3 regions of the Williamsia sp. SKLECPSW1 genome follow, and region 2 is predicted to be linked to each of the others. Evidence: riboswitches for the same ligand, from Rfam matches in the RefSeq annotation. Region 2 holds a riboswitch; each other region holds the start of a gene.
What was found. A riboswitch is a leader RNA that binds a small molecule or an ion and turns the genes downstream of it on or off. The one in region 2 is predicted to bind cobalamin.

Region 1 (6,759 bases), on a different contig from region 2:
GAGGCATCGACTCGATCGCGCTCTCGACGATCCGGGCGGCAGCTGCGACACGGGCCTCGACCGACGTGGCACGACGACATGGGTCACGCGCACCGAGGTCGTCGACCACGGCGCGGATGCCGTCGACGCCCCGCCACCCGGCGGGGAGCACGACGCGCGACGGGGCCACCGACGGCCATGGCGCACCCCACAGGAGCGCCGCCACCTCGGTGACGTCGCACTCCCACGCGAGCTCGGTGGCACGACGGCCGCGGAAGTACAGCTCGTCGCCCTCGAGCAGTGTCAGCTCGGTCCGGATGCGCTCGACCACACCGGCGGGTGGACGACGTTCCGTCCGGCGTGCGAACGCCTCGATCTCCGCGACGGCGAACAGGCTCCCCCGCAAGCCGTCGATCCGCACACTGGTCAGTCGGCCGCGGCTGACGTAGGCGTACAGCGTCGCCGGTTGCACACCGAGCACACGCGCCGCCTGGGCCGTCGTCAGATACTCGCGACCGTCGTGGTGGATCACCGACGGCCGCCGCCGGGTGTGGCGTCGCATGGTCACCTCCGATGTTGATCCGATCAACATTGACGACAACGCCGTCAGAGCCGAACGTAGTCGCTGTGAACACGATTCGTATCGGATGCCCGGCATGACCCTCATCGACGCAGCCCCGGGCCTCGCCGACGTGTCCGTCGCCGAGACCACCATCGGCGACGTCCGCGGGGACGAGGGCTTCTATCACTACAACCGGTACCCGGCGCCGGACCTCGCGCGCTCGTCGACGTTCGAGAGGGTGTGGTTCCTGTTCGTGCACGGCCGCCTGCCCGAACCCGCGGAGCTCGACGCATTCACCGCCCGGGTGCGTGCGGAACGCGTTGTGCCGCAGGACCTGCTCGCGCTGGCCCGGACGATCGGCTCGACCCCCGGTGCCCATCGCCCCCTCGTCGACCTCCGCACCGTGCTGTCGGCGACCGCCCAGTACCTGGGGATGCGGCCGCTGTGGGACTGCGACGAGGACACCCGCCGCGACGACGGGATCCGGCTGTGCGCGATGGTCCCGACGCTGCTCGGGGCGGTACACCGCGCCGCGCACGGACTCGACCCGATCAGCCCCCGAGATGAGCTCGACACCGCCGGCCACTGGCTGTACGCGGCCACCGGTGAGGTTGCCGGACCCGACGAGACCCGAGCGATCGAGCAGTACCTCATCGCCACCGTCGAGCACGGTTTCAACGCGTCGACGTTCACCGCCCGCGTCATCGCCTCCACCGGCGCGGACATGCCGTCGGCGATCTGCGGTGCCATCGGCGCCTTCTCCGGCCCGCTGCACGGCGGCGCCCCGGACCGGGCACTCGATGCGCTCGACGCGATCGTGGCCCGCGGCGGTCAGGCCATGACGGCCGCGGATGCCGGTGACGTCGCCCGCGCCTGGGCTCGGGACGAACTCTCCGCCGGCCGACGTCTCATGGGCTTCGGACATGCCGTCTACCGCACGCGCGATCCCCGGTCCGAACTGCTGCGCGAGGTCGCCACACGTCTCGGCGGCCGGACGGCGGACGTGGCCGTCGAGGTCGAACGCGCCGTCGTCGACGTCCTCTCCGCGGCCCGGCCGGACCGCCCCCGCTACGCCAACGTCGAGTTCTATGCGGGCGTCGTGATGGACCGCTGCGGCCTTCCCCGCGAGATGTTCACACCCACCTTCGCCGTCAGCCGCGTCGTCGGGTGGACGGCCAACGTGCTCGAGCAGGCGCGCGACCGCCACATCATCCGACCCCGCGCGACCTACGTCGGACCGCCCGTGGAGACCTCGGCCTGACGGGAATGTCGCGACCGCGAACATCGCGGCGCGACACTCGCGACCTTCCCCGTGTGCGGGCCGCGGGCGATCTGTCATCGTCGACGACATGCAGGAAGCCCCACCGCCAGACGACCAGGCCGCGACTGCGGCGCCCCACGCCCCGGGTGACGCGACCGGCGCGCCTCCCGCGCCACCCCGCCCTCCGCGCGCACACCGGCTGCGCCGCGCCTGGCGACGCTCGCTCGACCCGGGTCAACAGGCCGCGCTGCTGTCGTGGACCTCGTTCACCACGACCTTCGTCGCGGTGCGCGCCCTCACCCACTGGATCCGGGCGGGCCACGGCCCGGCGGGCGGCGGGATGAGTCTGCACGGCAGGCACTTCCACCACTACAACATCGGCATCCTCATGCTCGGCGGCGTCGGTGCGGTCGCCGTCCGCGGCGCCGAGCACCACCGGCGTCACCCGCTGACCGCCATCAGCTACGGCGTGGCGACCGCGCTCATCGTCGACGAGCTGGCGCTCCTGCTCGATCTCGAGGACGTCTACTGGTCCCAGCAGGGCCGCGAGAGCGTCGATGCAGCGGTGACCATCATCGGGGCCGGCGGCGTCGCGATCGCGGGTGCGGCATTCTGGCCGGAAGCACGCAAAGCGATCCGCTGACGACGAGAGGGGTGATCGGACTGTCACGCGACCGCGACGCCGACGGGCGCGCCCACAACGCCCGCCCGCGCGACCGTCTGGGCCGACCGCTGCCCCGCGACGCGACCGGCGTGACGCCGCCCGGTCCCGGCGACGAGGTCCCGCTCACCCCGGCGGAGTCGCTGACCGTCGCCCAGGACCTGCTCGACACCGGATGGCCGTTCCGCGCACACGAGATCCTCGAGGCGACGTGGAAGCAGGCGCCGGATGCCGACCGAGCCCTGTGGAAGGGGCTCGCCCAGCTCGCGGTCGGCGCCACCCACGCCGCCCGCGGCAACACCGACGGCGCCCGACGGTTGCTGGAGCGTGGCCGCGACGCCATCGCGCCGGTCCGCGACGCCCCGGAGGGGGTCGACGTCGCTGGTCTGTGTGCCTGGGTCGACGAGTCGCTGATCACGCTGCGCGAGGCCGACCATGCCGTCGACCTCCCGGCGCCGCGACTGCGCGGGACTGCGCCGCCGTGACCCTGCCCAGCGCCGCCGCGGAGGCGCCCGACCTCGCCGCGCTCGACGCCGCACTCGTCGACTGCCGTGCCTGCCCGCGGCTCGTCGAGTGGCGGGAGCGTGTCGCCCGCGAGAAGCGACGCGCCTTCGCCGACCAGACCTACTGGGGCCGACCGGTCCCCGGGTTCGGCCCGTCGGACGCCCGGCTGATCATCGTGGGCCTCGCCCCGGCCGCCCACGGCGCCAACCGGACCGGCCGGATGTTCACCGGCGACCGCAGCGGCGACGTCCTGTTCGCCGCACTGCACGCCGTCGGAGTCGCCAGCCAACCGACCGCGGTGGCCGCCGACGACGGCCTCACCCTGCGCGGGGTCCGCATCACCGCCCCGGTGCACTGCGCCCCACCCGACAACAAGCCCACCGTCGCCGAACGGGACACCTGTGGGCACTGGCTCGACCGCGAACTGACCCTGCTCGCACCGACGGCCAAGGCCGTCCTCGCCCTCGGCGGCTTCGGCTGGCAGGCCGCCCTCACCGCACTACGCGGCCACGGCCACGACATCCCGGTGCCGCGGCCGAAGTTCGGCCACGGGGCCTCCGTCGACCTCCCCGCGGCACCCGGCCACGACGTCCCGCCGCTGCGCCTGTTCGGCAGCTATCACGTCAGTCAGCAGAACACCTTCACCGGACGCCTCACCCCGGCGATGCTCGAGGACGTCCTCTCGACAGCCGTTGAGTTCGCGGGGTTGTGACAGGTCACCGGCCCCCATCGGCGAGAATGGCGCAATGGTCTCAGGATGCGCCGATGGCCACTGACGGTCCTGGTTTCGACCCGATCGCCCGGGCGCGGGACAACTGGGTGGCCGCGGGCTGGGGCGACGTCGTGCCCGGAATGGTCGCGGTCACCTCTGTCATGCGTGCGCACCAGATCCTGCTCGCCCGCGTCGAATCCGCACTGCGACCCTTCGACCTCAGCTTCTCCCGGTTCGAACTGCTCCGGCTGCTCGCCTTCAGCCGCACCGGCGCCCTGCCCATCACGAAGGCCAGCGTGCGCCTGCAGGTCCACGTCACCAGCGTCACCCACGCGATCCGCCGTCTCGAGTCGGCCGGCCTGGTCCGCCGTATCCCCCACCCCACCGACGGTCGGACGACGCTCGTCGAGATCACCGAGATCGGCCGGTCGACAGTGGAGGAGGCGACCGAGGTGCTCAACCGCGAGGTCTTCGCCGACATCGGCGTCGACGAGACCGCGGCGACCACGCTCGCCGACGTCATCGAATCGCTGCGCCGCAGCGCGGGCGACTTCTGACGCGGCGTATGGTCGGCCCCGCAGCTGGTCTGTGACGACGACGGCTCCCGGTTCCCGGGTCGCCGACGACGCCACATCGAGTGGGATCGACAACCGGGCGACCGGATGTCGGCCCCACGAGAGGGAACCCGGTGGGAATCCGGGACTGTCCCGCAGCGGTGAGTGGGAACGACCGTCGACATCAGCACTGGGCCACGGCCCGGGAAGCGTCGATCAGTAGGTGCGCGCGAGCGCTCGCCCACGAGTCCGAAGACCTGCCAGCCGTGTCCGCCGCGCCGCGGTGGACGGTTCGTCGCCTCGTGGACTGGGCGTGTGACCGGAGAAGGTGGGTCGCCGCGCGGCAGCCGTCATCGCGACGGGTGGTGCCGTGGGGTGGTCGTGTCGTCGTCCGACGGTGTGGGCGTCGACGTCTCTCCGGGGTGCGCCGGGTATGGGCGATGACCATCCGCTCCACACCCGGAGGATCCACCCGAATGTCCGACATCCGTTCCCGCACACAGCAGTCGAGCGATTTCCGCGCCACCGTCCTGGGCGCACCCCGCATCGGCCCGAACCGCGAGCTCAAACGCGCCACCGAGGCGTACTGGGCGGGGCGTGTCGACCGCGACGCACTGCTCGCCCAGGCCGGCGACCTGCGACGCAGCGACCTCGCCCGACTCCGCGACAGCGGACTCGACTCCGTACCGGTCAACACGTTCTCGTTCTACGACCAGGTGCTCGACACCAGCGTCCTGCTCGGAACGCTGCCGCCGCGCTACGACGACATCCCCGACCCGCTCGACCGATACTTTGCGGCCGCACGCGGCGTGCAGTCGGTGACGGCGATGGAGATGACGAAGTGGTTCGACACGAACTACCACTACATCGTCCCGGAGATCTCCGACGCGACGACGTTCTCGATGAACCCCGCGAAGGTGCTGGCCGAGCTGGCCGAGGCGATCGAACTGGGCGTCCCCGCGCGCCCGGTCGTCATCGGTCCGATCACCTACCTGCTGCTGGGCAAGGCCGTCGACGGTGGGGCCGCACCGATCTCCCGCCTCGACGAGCTGCTGCCGCTCTACGTCGACCTGCTCTCGCAGTTGCGCGCCGCGGGCGCACAGTGGGTCCAGTTCGACGAGCCCGCCCTCGCCACCGACCTCGCCGACGACCCCGCCGCCCTCGCGTCCCACGCCTACGGGCGGCTCGGCGACCTCACCGACCGGCCCGCGCTGCTCGTCGCCGGGTACTTCGGGGACCTCGGCGACGCGCTCGGCGCCCTCGCCGCCACCGCGATCGACGGTGTGGCCGTCGACCTCGTGCGCGGCGACCCCGATCGGGTCGTGTCGACCACCGGCCTGGCCGACAAACTCCTGGTCGCCGGCGTGGTGAACGGCCGCAACATCTGGCGCGCCGATCTCGACCGGGCACTGGCGACCCTGGCGACGCTGCTGGGCAGCGCGCGGAACGTGGCCGTGGCGACGTCGTGCTCGCTGCTGCACGTGCCGTACACCGTGGCCGCCGAGGATCGCCTCGACGAGACCCTGCGCCCGTGGCTCGCGTTCGGGCTCGAGAAGGTCGCCGAGGTCGTCACGCTGTCCCGGGCACTCGGCGAGGGGCGGGAGGCGGTGGCGGCCGACCTCGAGGCCGCGGCCGCCGCCGCGGCATCCCGGCGCTCCGACCCGCGCGTGAACGACGCCCGCACCCGCGCGCGCGTCGCCGAGGTCGTCGAACGCGGGATCTCCCGCGGGCCGGCTGCCGACCGGCGCACGGAGCAGGACGCCCGCCTCGGGCTGCCGGTACTGCCGACCACCACGATCGGCTCCTACCCGCAGACCTCCGAGATCCGTCTCGCCCGCGCCGCGCTGCGGTCGGGCGAGATCGACGAGTCCGAGTACACCTCGCGGATGCGCGCCGAGGTCGAGTCGGTGATCCGTCTGCAGGAGGAGCTCGGTCTCGACGTCCTCGTACACGGGGAGCCCGAGCGCAACGACATGGTGCAGTACTTCGCCGAGCAGCTCGACGGGTTCGCCGCGACCCACAACGGCTGGGTGCAGTCCTACGGGAGCCGATGCGTCCGTCCGCCGATCCTGTTCGGCGACGTCTCGCGCCCCACCCCGATGACCGTCGAATGGGCCACCTACGCACAGGCACTCACGCCGAAGCCCGTGAAGGGGATGCTGACCGGCCCGGTGACGATCCTGGCGTGGTCGTTCGTCCGCGACGACCAGCCGCTGGCGCAGACGGCGAACCAGATCGCGCTGGCCATCCGCGACGAGACCGTCGACCTGCAGAACGCGGGCATCGGGATCGTCCAGGTCGACGAACCCGCCCTGCGCGAGCTGCTGCCGCTGAGGGCGGCCGATCAGAAGGCCTACCTGCGGTGGGCGGTGGACGCGTTCCGCCTGGCCACCTCCGGCGTCTCCGACGCGACGCAGATCCACACCCACCTCTGTTACTCCGAGTTCGGTGAGGTCATCACGGCCATCGCCGATCTCGACGCGGACGTCACGTCCATCGAGGCGGCGCGCTCGAAGATGGAGGTGC
Region 2 (6,759 bases):
GCCGAGGCCTTGGGCTTCGACAGCGTCTGGTTGCGGTGCCGCCATCTGCAGTACGGGATCTCCTCACCCGTCGCGGTGATGGCGGCGGCGGCGATGCGCACGAGTCGGATCGAACTCGGCACCGCGGTCATCCCGCTCGGACTCGAGAACCCGATGCGGCTCGCGGAGGATCTCGCGACCGTCGACGTGCTGTCGGGCGGACGCGTCAATCCCGGGGTGTCCGTGGGCACCCCGATGCGCTACGACGACTACCGGCATGCGCTCTACCCCGACACCCACGACATCGAGGACTTCTCCAAGGAGCGGGTGATGCGCCTGCTCCGGTGCCTTCGGGGCGAGCCGGTCAGCGGCTTCGAGGGCGTCGTCGGCATCGAGACGTTCTCGCGTCGGGTGCAACCCCAGTCGCCCGGACTGGCCGACCGCGTCTGGTACGGCGGCGGCCTGTCGTCGGCGATCTGGGCGGGCGAGCAGGGACTGAACTACCTGACCTCGTCGGTGGTGACCACGGAGGGCACCGCCTCGCGTGACTTCGCCACCATCCAGGCCGAACAGATCGACGCCTACCTGGCACACCATCCCGATCCGACGCGGGCGCGGGTGTCGCAGGGGCTGGTCGTCATCCCCACCGACTCGGCGACACCCGAGCAGGTCCGCAGATACCGCGACTACGCCGCATCACGCCTTGCGCGGACGCGGGAACCGCAGGGGCCGCGCGGGATGATGTTCGCCCCCGACCTCGTCGGCTCCTCCGACGAACTCGCCGAGAACCTCTACGCGCATGCGGGATTCCAGCGCGCCGACGAGGTGGCGTTCGCTCTGCCCTTCTCGTTCGCCGAGGCCGACTACGCCCAGATCATCGAGGACATGGCGACGCGCCTGGGCCCCGCCCTGGGGTGGACCCCGGCGTCCTAGAGACCCTTGCTGCGGAGGTAGGCGGCGAGGGAGGTGACGGTCGCGGGATTGCGCGGGCTCTCCACCAGCGCGGCATAGGGGAACGACACGAAGTTCCCCTCCCGCACCGCGGTCGTCCCCGCCATCAGCGGCTGGGCGCGCAGGGCGTCGATCTTCGCCTGCACGGTGTTCGACGGCCCCGCTCCGTAGTCGACGACGACGATGACCTGGGGGTCGGCCTTGGCGGCCGCCTCCCAGGACACCGACGTCCAGGAGTCGTCGAGACCGTGGAAGACGTTGGTGCCGCCCGCCTTCTCGATGATCTCGTCGGGGCCGGCGTTGCGTCCGGAGGTGAAGGGGGAGGGATCCGCGCTGTCGAAGAGGAACACCCGTGCGCGCCGATCGGCCGCCGGCGCACCGGCCGCGGCGCGCGCGACCTCCGCGCGGTACCCGTCGACCAGCGCCGCCGCGCGGTCGCGGACGCCGAACACCGCGCCCAGGTTGTCGAGATCGTCGTAGAGAGCGTCCAGCGGGCGTTCGATTCCCCGGCGTGTGCTGCCGGGCTGCCGGCACGCCTCGGTGAGTTGATACGGGGTCGCGCCGATCGTCCGGATCCAGTCCGGTGTGACACCGGTGGACTCCTTGAACCCGTAGTTCCATCCCGCGAAGACGAAGTCGGGATCTGCCGCCTGGATCACCTCGCGGGTGAACGCGGTCCCCAGCGAGCGGGTCGACGCGAACTCCGATCGCCACGGCGACGAGGCGATGTCGCGCTCCTTCCCCTCGTAGGTGGTGTATCCGGCCATCCGGTCGGCGAGACCGAGCGCGAACATCATCTCGGTGATACCGGTGTCGTTGGTGACCACGCGGGTGGGCGTCCGCGGGACCGTCAGCGGTGCACCGCAGTTGGTGATCCGCACGGCCTCGGCGGAGGACGACGACGGGGCGGGGTCGTCGATGCGCGCGCCGCACCCGGCGACGACCAGCGTGGCGGCGAGGACGGCGAGCCCCGCCCGGAGATGCCGTGGGGTGATCATGATGTGGTCCCTTCGTCGAAGATGATCTGGGGCACCCCGAGTCGGGGATGCGTGACGATGTGACATGCGACGCCGAACCACCGCAGCACCGCGTCGGCGGTGAGCACCTCGGTGGGGACGCCGGTGGCGACGATCCGACCCCCCGACACGACGGCGAGATCTGTGCAGAACTGTGCGGCGATGTTGAGGTCGTGCAGGGCCGCGAGGACGGTGACCCCGCGGTCCCGCGCCGCCCGCAACACCGCGTACTGGTGGGCGACGTCGAGGTGGTTGGTGGGTTCGTCGAGCACCAACACCGGCGCCTCCTGCGCGAACGCCCGGGCGATGAGCACGCGTTGTGACTCGCCCCCGGACAACTCGGTGAACCGTCGCCGCTCGAGGTGTGTCACGCCGGCGTCCTCCATCGCCTGCGCGCACACCGCACGATCGGCCGCCGACAACGACCGCAGCATGTGGGTGTGCGGGAGCCGGCCCGTGCGCACGACCTCACCCGCGGTGAAGTCCAGGAACATCGAGCCCGACTGCGCCAGCGCGGCGACCTGACGTGCGTTCTCGCGCACCGAGATCGCGCCGACGTCGCGGCCGGCGACCGTCACCTGGCCGGCGGCGGGGACGAGTGCCCGGTACAGGCACCGCAGCACCGTCGTCTTGCCGCTGCCGTTGGGTCCGACGAGGCCGAGGAAGCGGCCACCGGCGATGTGCAGCCGCAGGTCCTGCACGATGGACGCGCCGCCGACGGTCACGGCGACGTCGTCGTAGTCGACCGCGGGGCCGCTCATCGGACCGCGTCCCGGTGGCGGCGCCGCATGAGCAGCACGAATGCCGGGACACCGACCGCCGCCGTGATCGCCCCGATGGGGAGGTCGTAGGGCGGGACCACCGAGCGCGCGACGATGTCGGCGGCGACCAGGAACGTCGCCCCGAGGACGGGCGTCAGCAGCAGCACCCGCCGGTGTCCGGCACCGACGAGCAGACGCGCCACGTGCGGGAGCACCAGTCCGACGAAACCGATGGCGCCGCAGACCGACACGATGATCCCGACGACCGCGGCCGCACCGAGGAACAACGCGAGTCGGAACCGACCGGCATGCACCCCCAGGCTGGCCGCGACGTCGTCGCCCATCGCCAGCGCATCGAGGTGACGGGCCACGAGCAGCGCCGCCAGCGAACCGACGACGGCGGCCACACCCACCAGCCACACGGAGTGCCAGTCCGAGGCGGCGAGACTGCCCAGAAGCCAGAACATGACGCTGCGGGCCGCGTCGCCGGCGGGCGCCAGGAAGACCAGGACGGTGGTGATCGCCGAGAACCCGTACCCCAGAGCCGTTCCCATGAGAACCAGGCGCAGCGGTTCCAGCCCGGACGGGGTGCGTGCGAGCACCAGCACGATGAGCGTCGCGACCACCGCGCCAAGGAACGCCGCCGACGGCAACGCATAGATGCCCAGACCGCCGAGCGCCCCGAAGAGGACCACGCCCGTCGCGCCGACCGACGCGCCCGACGAGATGCCCAACACGTAGGGATCGGCGAGTGCGTTGCGCACCACCGCCTGGACGACGACTCCGGCCACACCGAGTCCCGCGCCGGCGGCGGCACCGGTGAGGACACGGGGCAGGCGGGAGTCGACGACGATCCGGTACTCCGGCACACCGGACGCGCGCACCTGTCCGCCGACGAGGTCGGCCCACAGATATCCGAGGGCGTCGCGGGCGGGGATCGCGACGCTGCCGACGATCAGCCCGAGCACACCGACGACGACCAGGGCGACCACAGACAGCGCGACCAGCGCTGCGACGCGTCGTCGTCCGACGTCCACGGGCGGGACCTTCCGTCGATCGCGGTCGACGGAGGGCGCAGACTCCCGGGCGAACCGGGCGTGAGGCCACGGTTCGCCGACGGCAGTGCCGCACCAGCCATGTCCCACGAGGCCGATGAGCGACCGCACCTCGCCGGCGCGGCCGACACCGGCAGGTCTTCGGACTCCCGGGCACGGCACCTGCGAGGTGCCACCTACCTGCGACTGCTTCCCGGCCTGAGCCAGTGCATGGTTGTCGCGTCGTTCCCGATCACCGCTGCGGGGCAGTTCCGGTCTCGCACCGGATTCCCTCTTGCCGCGTCCCGCCGTGCCCTCTCTCGCGAGTGCACGGCCGGACGCACCGACGTCGCGGGTGAGGCTACAGGGCGGAGCGGGCGTCCTCGTCGAAGCGGTGTACCAAGCGAGCGCTTGGTTGCTACTGTGACGACCACCATGGGATTCATCACGCAGGACTCCCCACAGGTCGATTTCGCCGAGTGGAGTCGAGGGACGCGAGCGGAGAAGATCCGTCCGATGGCCCACCACTGGGCCGAGGTGGGTTTCGGGACGCCCGTCGCTCTGCACCTGTTCTACGTCCTGAAGATCGCCGCCTACGTCCTCGTGGCCTGGGGCATCGCGATCGCGACACCCGGCGTCGGCGGGTTCACCGACGTCGCGCAGTGGTACGACGAGCCGATCGTGTTCCAGAAGGTCGTCTTCTTCACGATGCTGTTCGAGGTCGTCGGTCTCGGGTGCGGATTCGGTCCGCTCAACAACCGCTTCTTCCCGCCGATGGGGTCGATCCTCTACTGGCTGCGGCCCCGCACGATCCGGCAGCCGCCGTGGCCGGGGCGGGTGCCGCTGACCCGTGGCGACGAGCGCGGGCTCGTCGACGTCGCCGTCTACGCGGCGCTCCTCGTGATGCTCGTCGTCGCACTCGCCGGCGGGGGCACGGGGCCGCAGCCGGCGGCGGGCACCACCGTCGGGCTGCTGCCGCACTGGCAGGTGTGGACGATCCTCGTCCTGCTCGCCGTGATCGGGCTGCGGGACAAGACGATCTTCCTCGCCGCCCGCGGCGAGGTGTACGGCGCGTTCGCGGTGACGTTCCTGTTCGCCGCACCCGACATGGTGGTGGCCGCCAAGCTGCTGTTCGTCGTCATCTGGATGGGCGCGGCGACGTCGAAGCTGAACAAGCACTTCCCGTTCGTGGTCTCGACGATGATGTCGAACAACCCGATCATCCGGACGAAGCGACTCAAGCGGTCGTTCTTCGAGCACTTCCCCGACGACCTGCGGCCCGGGCGGCCGGCGCGGTGGATCGCGCACGCCAGCACCGTGATCGAGATGTGCGTCGGGCTCGTGCTGTTCGCATCGACCGGCGGGTGGCTCACCTGGGTGGCGGCAGCGATCATGCTGATCTTCCACTTCGCGATCCTCTCGGCGATCCCCATGGGGGTGCCGCTGGAGTGGAACGTCTTCATGATGTTCGGCGTGCTCGCGCTGTTCGTCGGACACGCCGACCTCGGACTCGGTGACATCGAGAACCCCGGGTGGGTGATCGCCCTCGTCGCCGTCTCCGCCGTCACCGTCGTGGTGGGGAACCTTGCCCCGCAGAAGGTCTCGTTCCTGCCCGGGATGCGCTACTACGCCGGCAACTGGGACACCGGCCTGTGGTGTGTCACCCCCGCGGCGTCGGCGAAGCTGGAAGCCGGGATCGTGGCCATCTCGGCACTGCCCGCCTCACAGCTCGAGCGGGTGTACGGGGGCCTCGAGGGTGCACAGATCGCCATGTACAAGGGATATGCGTTCCGGGCCTTCAACACCCACGGTCGAGCCCTGTTCACCCTGGCCCACCGCGCCATGGCGGGATTCGACGAATCCGGATACGTCCTCACCGACGGGGAGCGGATCTGCAGCATGGCGATGGGATGGAACTTCGGCGACGGTCACCTGTCGAACGAACAACTCATCGCAGCACTGCAGAAGCGGTGCCACTTCGAGCCCGGCGAGGTCCGCGTGGTGCTGCTCGAGGCACAGCCCATCCATCGTCAGCGGCAGCGCTACCGCCTCGTCGACGCCGCGACCGGGGAGTTCGAACGCGGCGAGATGCGCGTGTCGGACATGGCCACCCGACAGCCCTGGGACGACGAACTGCCCGTGACCGTCACCTGGTCGCGGGAGGCGTCGGTGGGGGCACCCTGAGGCGTTCGGCCAGAATGGGTGCGTGAGTTCTCTCCAGATCCAGACCGCTCACGGACCGGTGCGCGGCGCCGTCGACCCCCACACCGGTGTGCGTCGCTGGAAGGGCATCCCCTACGCAGCCGCCCCGGTGGACGACCTGCGGTGGCGGGCGCCCCGCCCGCCCGAACCGTGGGCCGACGTCCGCGACGCCACCCGCTTCGGACATGCTGCGCCGCAGCCGCGGTTCCCCATGTTCGATCTGGGGGAAGGCGTGACCGTCTCCGAGGACTGCCTCGTCCTCAACGTCGTCGCACCCCGCTCGGCCGGTCCGGACACACCCAAGCCGGTGATGGTCTGGGTCCACGGCGGCGCCTACATCATCGGCTCCGCGAGCCAGCCGCTCTACGACGGCACACGACTGGTCCGCGACGGCGACGTGATCCTGGTGACGGTCAACCACCGGCTGGGCCCGTTCGGGTTCCTCGAACTCGGTTCGTTCTCCACCGACGAGCATCGCTTCGACGGCAACCTGGCCCTGCGCGACGTCATCGCCGCTCTCGGATGGGTGCAGGAGAACATCAGTGCGTTCGGGGGCGACCCCGGATCGGTCACGGTGTTCGGCGAGTCGGCAGGCGGCGGCATCGTCACCACCCTCATGACGGTCCCTGCAGCGCGCGGCCTCTTCCACCGGGCGATCGCGCAGAGCTCCCCGTCGACGTCGATGTACGACAGCGCCAGGGCGCGCGTCGTCGCGGAACGATTCCTCGGCATGGTCGGGGTCGACCCCGACGACATCGGCCGTGTCCGCGAGGTCGGTGTACGGACCCTGCTCGAGGCCTCGACGAGACTGTTCGA
Region 3 (6,759 bases), on a different contig from region 2:
CCACGATGTCATCCGCCGATGGAAATGTCCACCGTCCACGTCGTGGCAGGGGCGATGTCGACGCCGAGGAATCCCGACGCCCCGAGACCGCGGTGCAGGGTGACAGCCGCCGCGACGACAGGCTTCGCGGCGACGACCACCGGGCCGTCGGCCCGCAGCGCGACGAGCGACCGTTCGATCCGCTCCAGGAACGTCGCGACCGACTCACCGCCGTGCGGCGTCGCGTCGGGATCGGCGAACCACGACCCGAGTTCGGCGGGCGCGATCTCGTCCGGGCGTCGGCCGACCCACGATCCGAGGTCGATGCTCCGCAGGGCCTCGTCGACGACGTGGGCCTCGGCGAGGAGCGCGGCCGTCTCGACGACCGACCGCTCGGGACCGGTGTGGACGAGCGGGACCCGGACTCCGAGCGCGGCGACGTCGCGGCGGCCGCGATCGTCGAGCGGACCGCCCTCGCCGCCGAAGGACAGCGCCCGGTTGGGGCCGGTGCGTCCCGCGGCGACGAGGGTGACCCTCAGCGCAGCGACCCGGCCGGCGCACCCGTCGACCGACGGCCGGCCTCGGCGTGGCGGCCGATCCGGGTGAGCACGATCGCGAACGCGAGCCCGAGCACGGACCACAGGATCATCTGGTTCGCGATCGAGAGGAACCGGAAGTCGCCGACCACGTCGCCGGGGAAGCCCGGGAAGACGATGGTGCCGTCGGCGGACCGCAGTGCCGTCGGCACCTCGTCGAACGACGGCAGCAGTGCCATCGCGACCGCGACACCGACCAGGTAGGTGGCCACGCCCGACACCAGCGCCCACAGGCCGCCGATACGCGGCAGCAGCCAGAACGCCAGCGCGACGGCGGCGACCGCCAGAGCGACCGACACCAGCGTCATCGTGAGATACGAGCCGCTACGGGCCCCGATGGTGTCGTCGTCGCCGACGGCCGGCGGATTGGCCGGATACTTCCCGAACGGCACCAGGTAGACCGCGACGAACCCACCGAACGCGAGTGCGGCGGCGACCCACCGCGGGTCGACCAGGGGGTGACGACGGCCGACGTACGCCCACACGACGGTGAACGCGACGGCGAACAGGGCGCCCATGGCGAGACCGAAGACCACCGACCCCACTCCGGCCCCGATGTTCTCCTGCACCGACCGGGTGAACACCTCGCCGTGCTCGTGGGCACCGTGCTCGCCCGCGAGCATCTCCTCGGCGGCGCTGCGGCCGCCTTCGTAGTCGATGGCCTTCGCGACCTGTGGCTCGATGAACACACGCGCGAACACGTACGCGACGATCCCGGCGACGAGACCTGCGATCAGCCCGCCGCCGATGAACTTCTTCTCCATCTGCTCGTCTCCCGCTCAGTGGCAGGGGAAGCCGAGGAAGTGCCGTGCGTCGTGCACGAACTCGTGGACGTGGGTGTCGGATCCGAAGACCGACACCGCGCCCTGGTCGTAACCGATGAAGTAGTAGGCCAGCGCGGCGAGTGCGGTGGTGGCCGTGAGCCACAGTGCGGTCTCCATGACGGAGACGTCGGGTGTGTCGAGCTGGAGGATCCGGGCCGTGCCGCGACCGGCGGACAGCGTGGAGGTCTGGGACATGGGTCGAACTCCTCTCGTGGGATGGCGCGTCCCACGTGGTGCGGATGAGAAAGCCGTGCGGTGGCGATCTGACTCGACGTGCGGTCTCCCGCTCGTCTCACAGTGGCGCGACCGTCCCGGATTCTCACCGGAGTTCCCCAGCCGCTCGGCTGCACCGAACCCTATGGGTCGGGATCGTTGCTGGTCAACACCGCGAGACGGCGGCAGGAATGCCTGTCGTACCCACGGGGGATGATGGACCGATGAGCACGGCCACCGCCGAGGTGCTGGAACGGTTCAGCGCGCCGACCCGCGACTGGTTCACCGGTGCCTTCGCCGCGCCCACCGCCGCCCAGCTCGGTGCCTGGTCGTCCATCGCCGACGGTGACCACACGCTCGTCGTCGCCCCGACGGGGTCCGGCAAGACGTTGTCGGCGTTCCTGTGGGCACTCGACCGTCTCGCCCGGGAGTCCGGCGGAGGTGAGACCCGTACGCACACCACGTCGGTCCTCTACATCTCGCCGCTCAAAGCCCTCGCCGTGGACGTCGAACGCAACCTGCGCGCGCCCCTGGCGGGCCTGCAGCGGTCGGCGGCGGCGCTGGGCCTGCCGGCACCGGACATCACGGTCGGCGTCCGATCGGGGGACACCCCGACGACGCAGCGCCGTCAGCTGCTGCGCACCCCGCCGGACATCCTCATCACCACGCCGGAGTCGCTGTTCCTGATGTTGACCTCGTCGGCGCGGGACACGTTGCGCGAGGTGCACACCGTCATCGTCGACGAGGTGCACGCGGTCGCGTCGACGAAGCGCGGTACCCATCTGGCCCTGTCACTGGAACGGCTCGACGCCCTGCTCGAGCGGCCCGCGCAGCGCATCGGGCTGTCGGCGACGGTCCGCCCGCCGGAGCGGGTCGCGCAGTTCCTCGCGGGGTCGGCGCCCTGCACCGTGGTCGCGCCGCCGGCGGAGAAGACCTTCGACCTGACAGTCGACGTCCCGGTTCCGGACATGGCCAACATCCCACCTCCGCCCGGTGTGGACGACCTCGACGACGAGATGACCCCCACCGCGGGCTCCCTGTGGCCGTACGTCGAGAACGGCATCGTCGACCTCGTCGAGAAGAACCGGTCGACCATCGTGTTCGCCAACTCCCGACGCCTCGCCGAGCGACTCACGGCCCGCCTCAACGAGATCCATGCCGAGCGGTCCGGTGTCGACCTCGAGACCGACGGCAACGACGCCGTCCCCGGCGGGGCACCGGCCTACGTGATGGGCAGCGGGTCGAGCCAGGGCGCGCCACCGGTCCTCGCCCGTGCCCACCACGGGTCGGTGTCGAAGGAGCAACGCGCACTGATCGAGGACGACCTCAAGGCCGGTCGGCTGCGCTGCGTCGTCGCGACGAGCTCGCTGGAGCTCGGGATCGACATGGGTGCAGTCGATCTCGTCGTGCAGGTGGAGACGCCGCCGTCGGTGGCCGGCGGGCTCCAACGGATCGGACGCGCCGGTCATCAGGTGGGTGAGATCAGCCGTGGCGTGGTGTTCCCCAAGCACCGGGCAGACCTCGTCCACGCGACGGTCGCGGTGCGACGGATGCGCGACGGACTCATCGAGGAGATCGCCGTCCCGGCCAACCCGCTGGACATCCTGGCCCAGCACACCGTGGCCGCCAGCGCCGTCGACGTCCTCGACGTGCAGGACTGGTACGAGACGGTCCGCCGCGCGGCGCCGTACGCGACGCTCGCCTGGTCGGTGTACGAGGCGACCCTCGACCTGCTGTCGGGGCGCTACCCGTCCGACGAGTTCGCCGAGCTGCGGCCCCGCGTGGTGTGGGATCGCGACGCCAACACCATCACCGGCCGGCCCGGCGCGCAGCGCCTCGCGGTCACCTCGGGCGGGTCCATCCCCGACCGCGGGATGTTCGGGGTGTTCATGGTGGGCGAGAAGGCCACGCGTGTCGGTGAACTCGACGAGGAGATGGTCTACGAGTCCCGCGTCGGCGACGTGTTCGCGCTCGGCGCGTCGAGTTGGCGGATCGAGGACATCACCCACGACCGCGTACTGGTCTCCCCCGCCGCCGGCGTCCCCGGCAGGCTGCCGTTCTGGATCGGCGACGCCGTCGGCCGCCCGAGCGAACTGGGTCGCGCGATCGGCGCGTTCATCGGCGAGGTCGGCGATGCCCTGACCCGCGGCGACACCTCGACGCTCACCGCGCAGACCGAACACCTCGGCCTCACCGCGTTCGCGCGCGACAACCTCGTGTCGCTCATCTCCGAGCAGCGCGAGGCGACCGGGCATCTCCCGACCGACCGCACCCTCGTGCTCGAACGGTTCCGCGACGAGCTCGGCGACTGGCGCCTGGTCCTGCACTCGCCCTACGGATTGCGGGTGCATGCGCCGTGGGCGTCGGCGATCGGCGCGCGTCTGCGCGACCGCGTCGGCGTCGACGGCGCGGTCACCGCCTCCGACGACGGCATCATCATCCGACTGCCCGACACCGACGACGAACCCCCCGGTGCGTCGATCGTGGCGCTCGACCCCGACGAGATCGAGGACATCGTCACCGACGAGCTCGGCGGATCGGCGTTGTTCGCCAGTCGGTTCCGCGAATGCGCGGCCCGCGCCCTGCTGCTTCCGCGCCGAAACCCCGGCCGCCGGGCACCGCTGTGGCAGCAACGCCAACGCAGTGCGCAGCTGCTGCAGGTGGCCGCCCGCCACCCGCAGTTCCCGATCATCCTGGAGACGTTGCGCGAGTGTCTGCAGGACGTCTACGACCTGCCCGCCCTCGTCGACCTGCTGCGATCGGTCAGCGGGCGGACGATCCGCATCGTCGAGGTCGCCACCGAGACGCCGTCACCGTTCGCGGCGTCGTTGCTGTTCGGGTACGTCGGCGCCTTCATGTACGAAGACGACGCGCCGCTCGCCGAGCGTCGGGCCGCTGCACTGTCCCTCGACACCGCGCTGCTCGCCCAGCTGCTCGGTCGCATCGACCTGCGGGAACTGCTCGACCCCGCCGTCATCACCGATGTCGAGGCGCGCCTGCAGCGCACCCACCCCGACCGCCGCGCCCACGACGCGGAGGGGATCACCGATCTCCTCCGGTGGCTCGGCCCGCTCACCGACGCCGAGATCGCCGACCGGTTCGACACGCGTGACGACGACACCGACCCCGCCGACGCGATCCCACCACTGCTCGAGAACCTGCACGTCACCGGTCGCATCATCACCGTCAACCACGGCGGACGGGTGCTGTGGGCCGGCGTCGAGGACACCTCCCGACTGCGCGACGCGCTCGGCATCCCCGCGCCGCAGGGTGTCCCGGCCGCGTTCACCGAACCCGTCGACGACCCCGTGGGCGACCTCGTCGCGCGCTTCGCCCGGACCCACGGACCGTTCACCGGTCGGCAGGTCACCGAGGCACTCGGTCTCGCGCCCGCGGTCGTCCGCGACACCCTCGCCCGACTGGCGGGCGAGCGCAGGGTGGTCGAGGGCGACTTCCGCGCGGACCTGCCGGGCGGGTCGGCCGGCGACACCCGTCAGTGGTGCAACACGGAGGTGCTGTCACAGATCCGGCGTGCGTCACTGGCCGCGAGCCGCGCCGAGATCGCGCCCGTCCCGACCGACGCGTTCACGCGGTTCCTCCTCGACTGGCAGCACGTGACCGGCCCCGACCGCACCCGCCTCCGAGGCGTCGACGGTGTGGCGGCGGCGATCGACCAACTCGCCGGCGTCCCACTGCCCGCATCGGCCTGGGAGACGCTGATCCTGCCCTCCCGTGTGGTCGGCTACAGCCCGGCCATGCTCGACGAGCTCATCGCCTCGGGTGAGGTGGTCTGGTCCGGGCACGGCGCGCTCGGCTCCTCGGACGGTTGGATCGCGCTGCACCCCGCCGACCTCGCGCCCCTCACCGTCGGCGAGCCGGGTGCCCTCGACTCGACCGCCGTCCACGAGGAGATCCTCGAGCGCCTCGCCGCGGGTGGCGCGTACCAGTTCCGTCAGCTCCTCGCGCCACGCGCGCCGGAGTCCGCGACCCCGGTGCCGTCGGACGAGGACCTGGAACGGTCCCTGTGGGACCTCGTGTGGACCGGGCGGGTCGGCAACGACTCGTACGCCCCGGTCCGCGCTCTGCTCGGTCGCCGGTCCTCGGGGCCGCGCGGCACCCCTGCGCATCGGCAACGAGCGCGACCGCCGCGCCTGCGGGCGCATCGCCTGACCACCCGCCACCTCACCGCGAACCCCGCGGTGACGCGCGCCGCTCCCCCGACGGTCACGGGGCGCTGGTACGCCTTCGACGCCCGGGTCACCGATGCCACGGTGGAGACCCACGGACTCTGCGAGCAACTCCTCGAGCGCTACGGCGTCGTCACCAAGGGCGCGGTGATGACCGAGGAGATCATGGGCGGGTTCGCCCGGATCTACCGCGGCCTGTCGGGGTTCGAGGACAGCGGCAAGGTGCGCCGCGGTTATTTCGTGGACGGACTGGGGGGCGCACAGTTCGCGGCCGTGTCGACCGTCGACGCCCTGCGCGAGCATGCCGGTGACGTCACCGACGACCGCCGGACCCGCGGCGGCTCGGACAGCGACAGCGGCGAGGGCAGCGGTGTCGTCGTCGCCTCCTGCGATCCGGCCAACCCCTACGGCGCCACCCTGCCGTGGCCGGAGACCGAGGGCCACCGCCCCGGCCGCAAACCGGGTGCACTCGTCGTCCTCGTCGACGGGCGTCTGGCGCTGTTCGTCGAGCGGGGCGGCAAGACGGTCCTCACGTTCGGCGACGACAACCTGCCCGCCGCCGCGGCCGCCCTCGCGGACGCGGTGCGGGCCGGGCGCGTCGACCGCCTGCAGATCGAACGCGTCGACGGGGCCACCGTCCTCGGCACCCCGGCGGCCACCGTCTTCACCGAGGCCGGTTTCACCGCCACCCCGCGCGGGATCCGTCTGCGTCACATGGCCCGCTGACGTGCCCGAGGGTGACACCGCGTATCAGGCCGCCGCGTCGATCGCTGCTGCCTTCACCGGGAAAACGCTGGCGTACAGCCAGTTCCGCGTCCCGCGTCACGCCACCGTCGATCTCGTCGGCCGGACGGTCGAGGCGGCGCGGTCGATCGGCAAGCACGTCCTCGTCGACGTCGGCGACGACTGGGCCGTCCACACGCACATGAAGATGGAGGGCGTCTGGCGCGTGCACCCCGT

Region 1: it holds a riboswitch for cobalamin, as region 2 does, so the genes downstream of both, metE (5-methyltetrahydropteroyltriglutamate--homocysteine S-methyltransferase) here and ACXVUM_RS16080 (FecCD family ABC transporter permease) in region 2, are expected to answer to the same signal.
Region 3: it holds a riboswitch for cobalamin, as region 2 does, so the genes downstream of both, ACXVUM_RS15300 (CbtB domain-containing protein) here and ACXVUM_RS16080 (FecCD family ABC transporter permease) in region 2, are expected to answer to the same signal.

The regions. Positions count from the first base shown of each region.
Region 1 covers NZ_JBTGLI010000001.1:674,083-680,841, forward strand. The annotation lists gene ACXVUM_RS02995 (citrate synthase) at 1-541, opposite strand, end outside; gene ACXVUM_RS03000 (citrate/2-methylcitrate synthase) at 636-1,802, shown strand; gene ACXVUM_RS03005 (hypothetical protein) at 1,891-2,445, shown strand; gene ACXVUM_RS03010 (DUF309 domain-containing protein) at 2,457-2,948, shown strand; gene ACXVUM_RS03015 (uracil-DNA glycosylase) at 2,945-3,679, shown strand; gene ACXVUM_RS03020 (MarR family transcriptional regulator) at 3,733-4,236, shown strand; cobalamin riboswitch at 4,358-4,492, shown strand; gene metE (5-methyltetrahydropteroyltriglutamate--homocysteine S-methyltransferase) at 4,710-6,759, shown strand, end outside.
Region 2 covers NZ_JBTGLI010000002.1:39,042-45,800, forward strand. The annotation lists gene ACXVUM_RS16065 (LLM class flavin-dependent oxidoreductase) at 1-912, shown strand, start outside; gene ACXVUM_RS16070 (ABC transporter substrate-binding protein) at 909-1,928, opposite strand; gene ACXVUM_RS16075 (ABC transporter ATP-binding protein) at 1,925-2,707, opposite strand; gene ACXVUM_RS16080 (FecCD family ABC transporter permease) at 2,704-3,744, opposite strand; cobalamin riboswitch at 3,898-4,035, opposite strand; gene ACXVUM_RS16085 (DUF3556 domain-containing protein) at 4,177-5,925, shown strand; gene ACXVUM_RS16090 (carboxylesterase/lipase family protein) at 5,948-6,759, shown strand, end outside.
Region 3 covers NZ_JBTGLI010000001.1:3,247,756-3,254,514, reverse strand. The annotation lists gene ACXVUM_RS15310 (histidine phosphatase family protein) at 9-620, opposite strand; gene ACXVUM_RS15305 (CbtA family protein) at 515-1,339, opposite strand; gene ACXVUM_RS15300 (CbtB domain-containing protein) at 1,355-1,594, opposite strand; adenosylcobalamin (AdoCbl) riboswitch at 1,601-1,758, opposite strand; gene ACXVUM_RS15295 (ATP-dependent helicase) at 1,837-6,525, shown strand; gene ACXVUM_RS15290 (DNA-formamidopyrimidine glycosylase family protein) at 6,527-6,759, shown strand, end outside.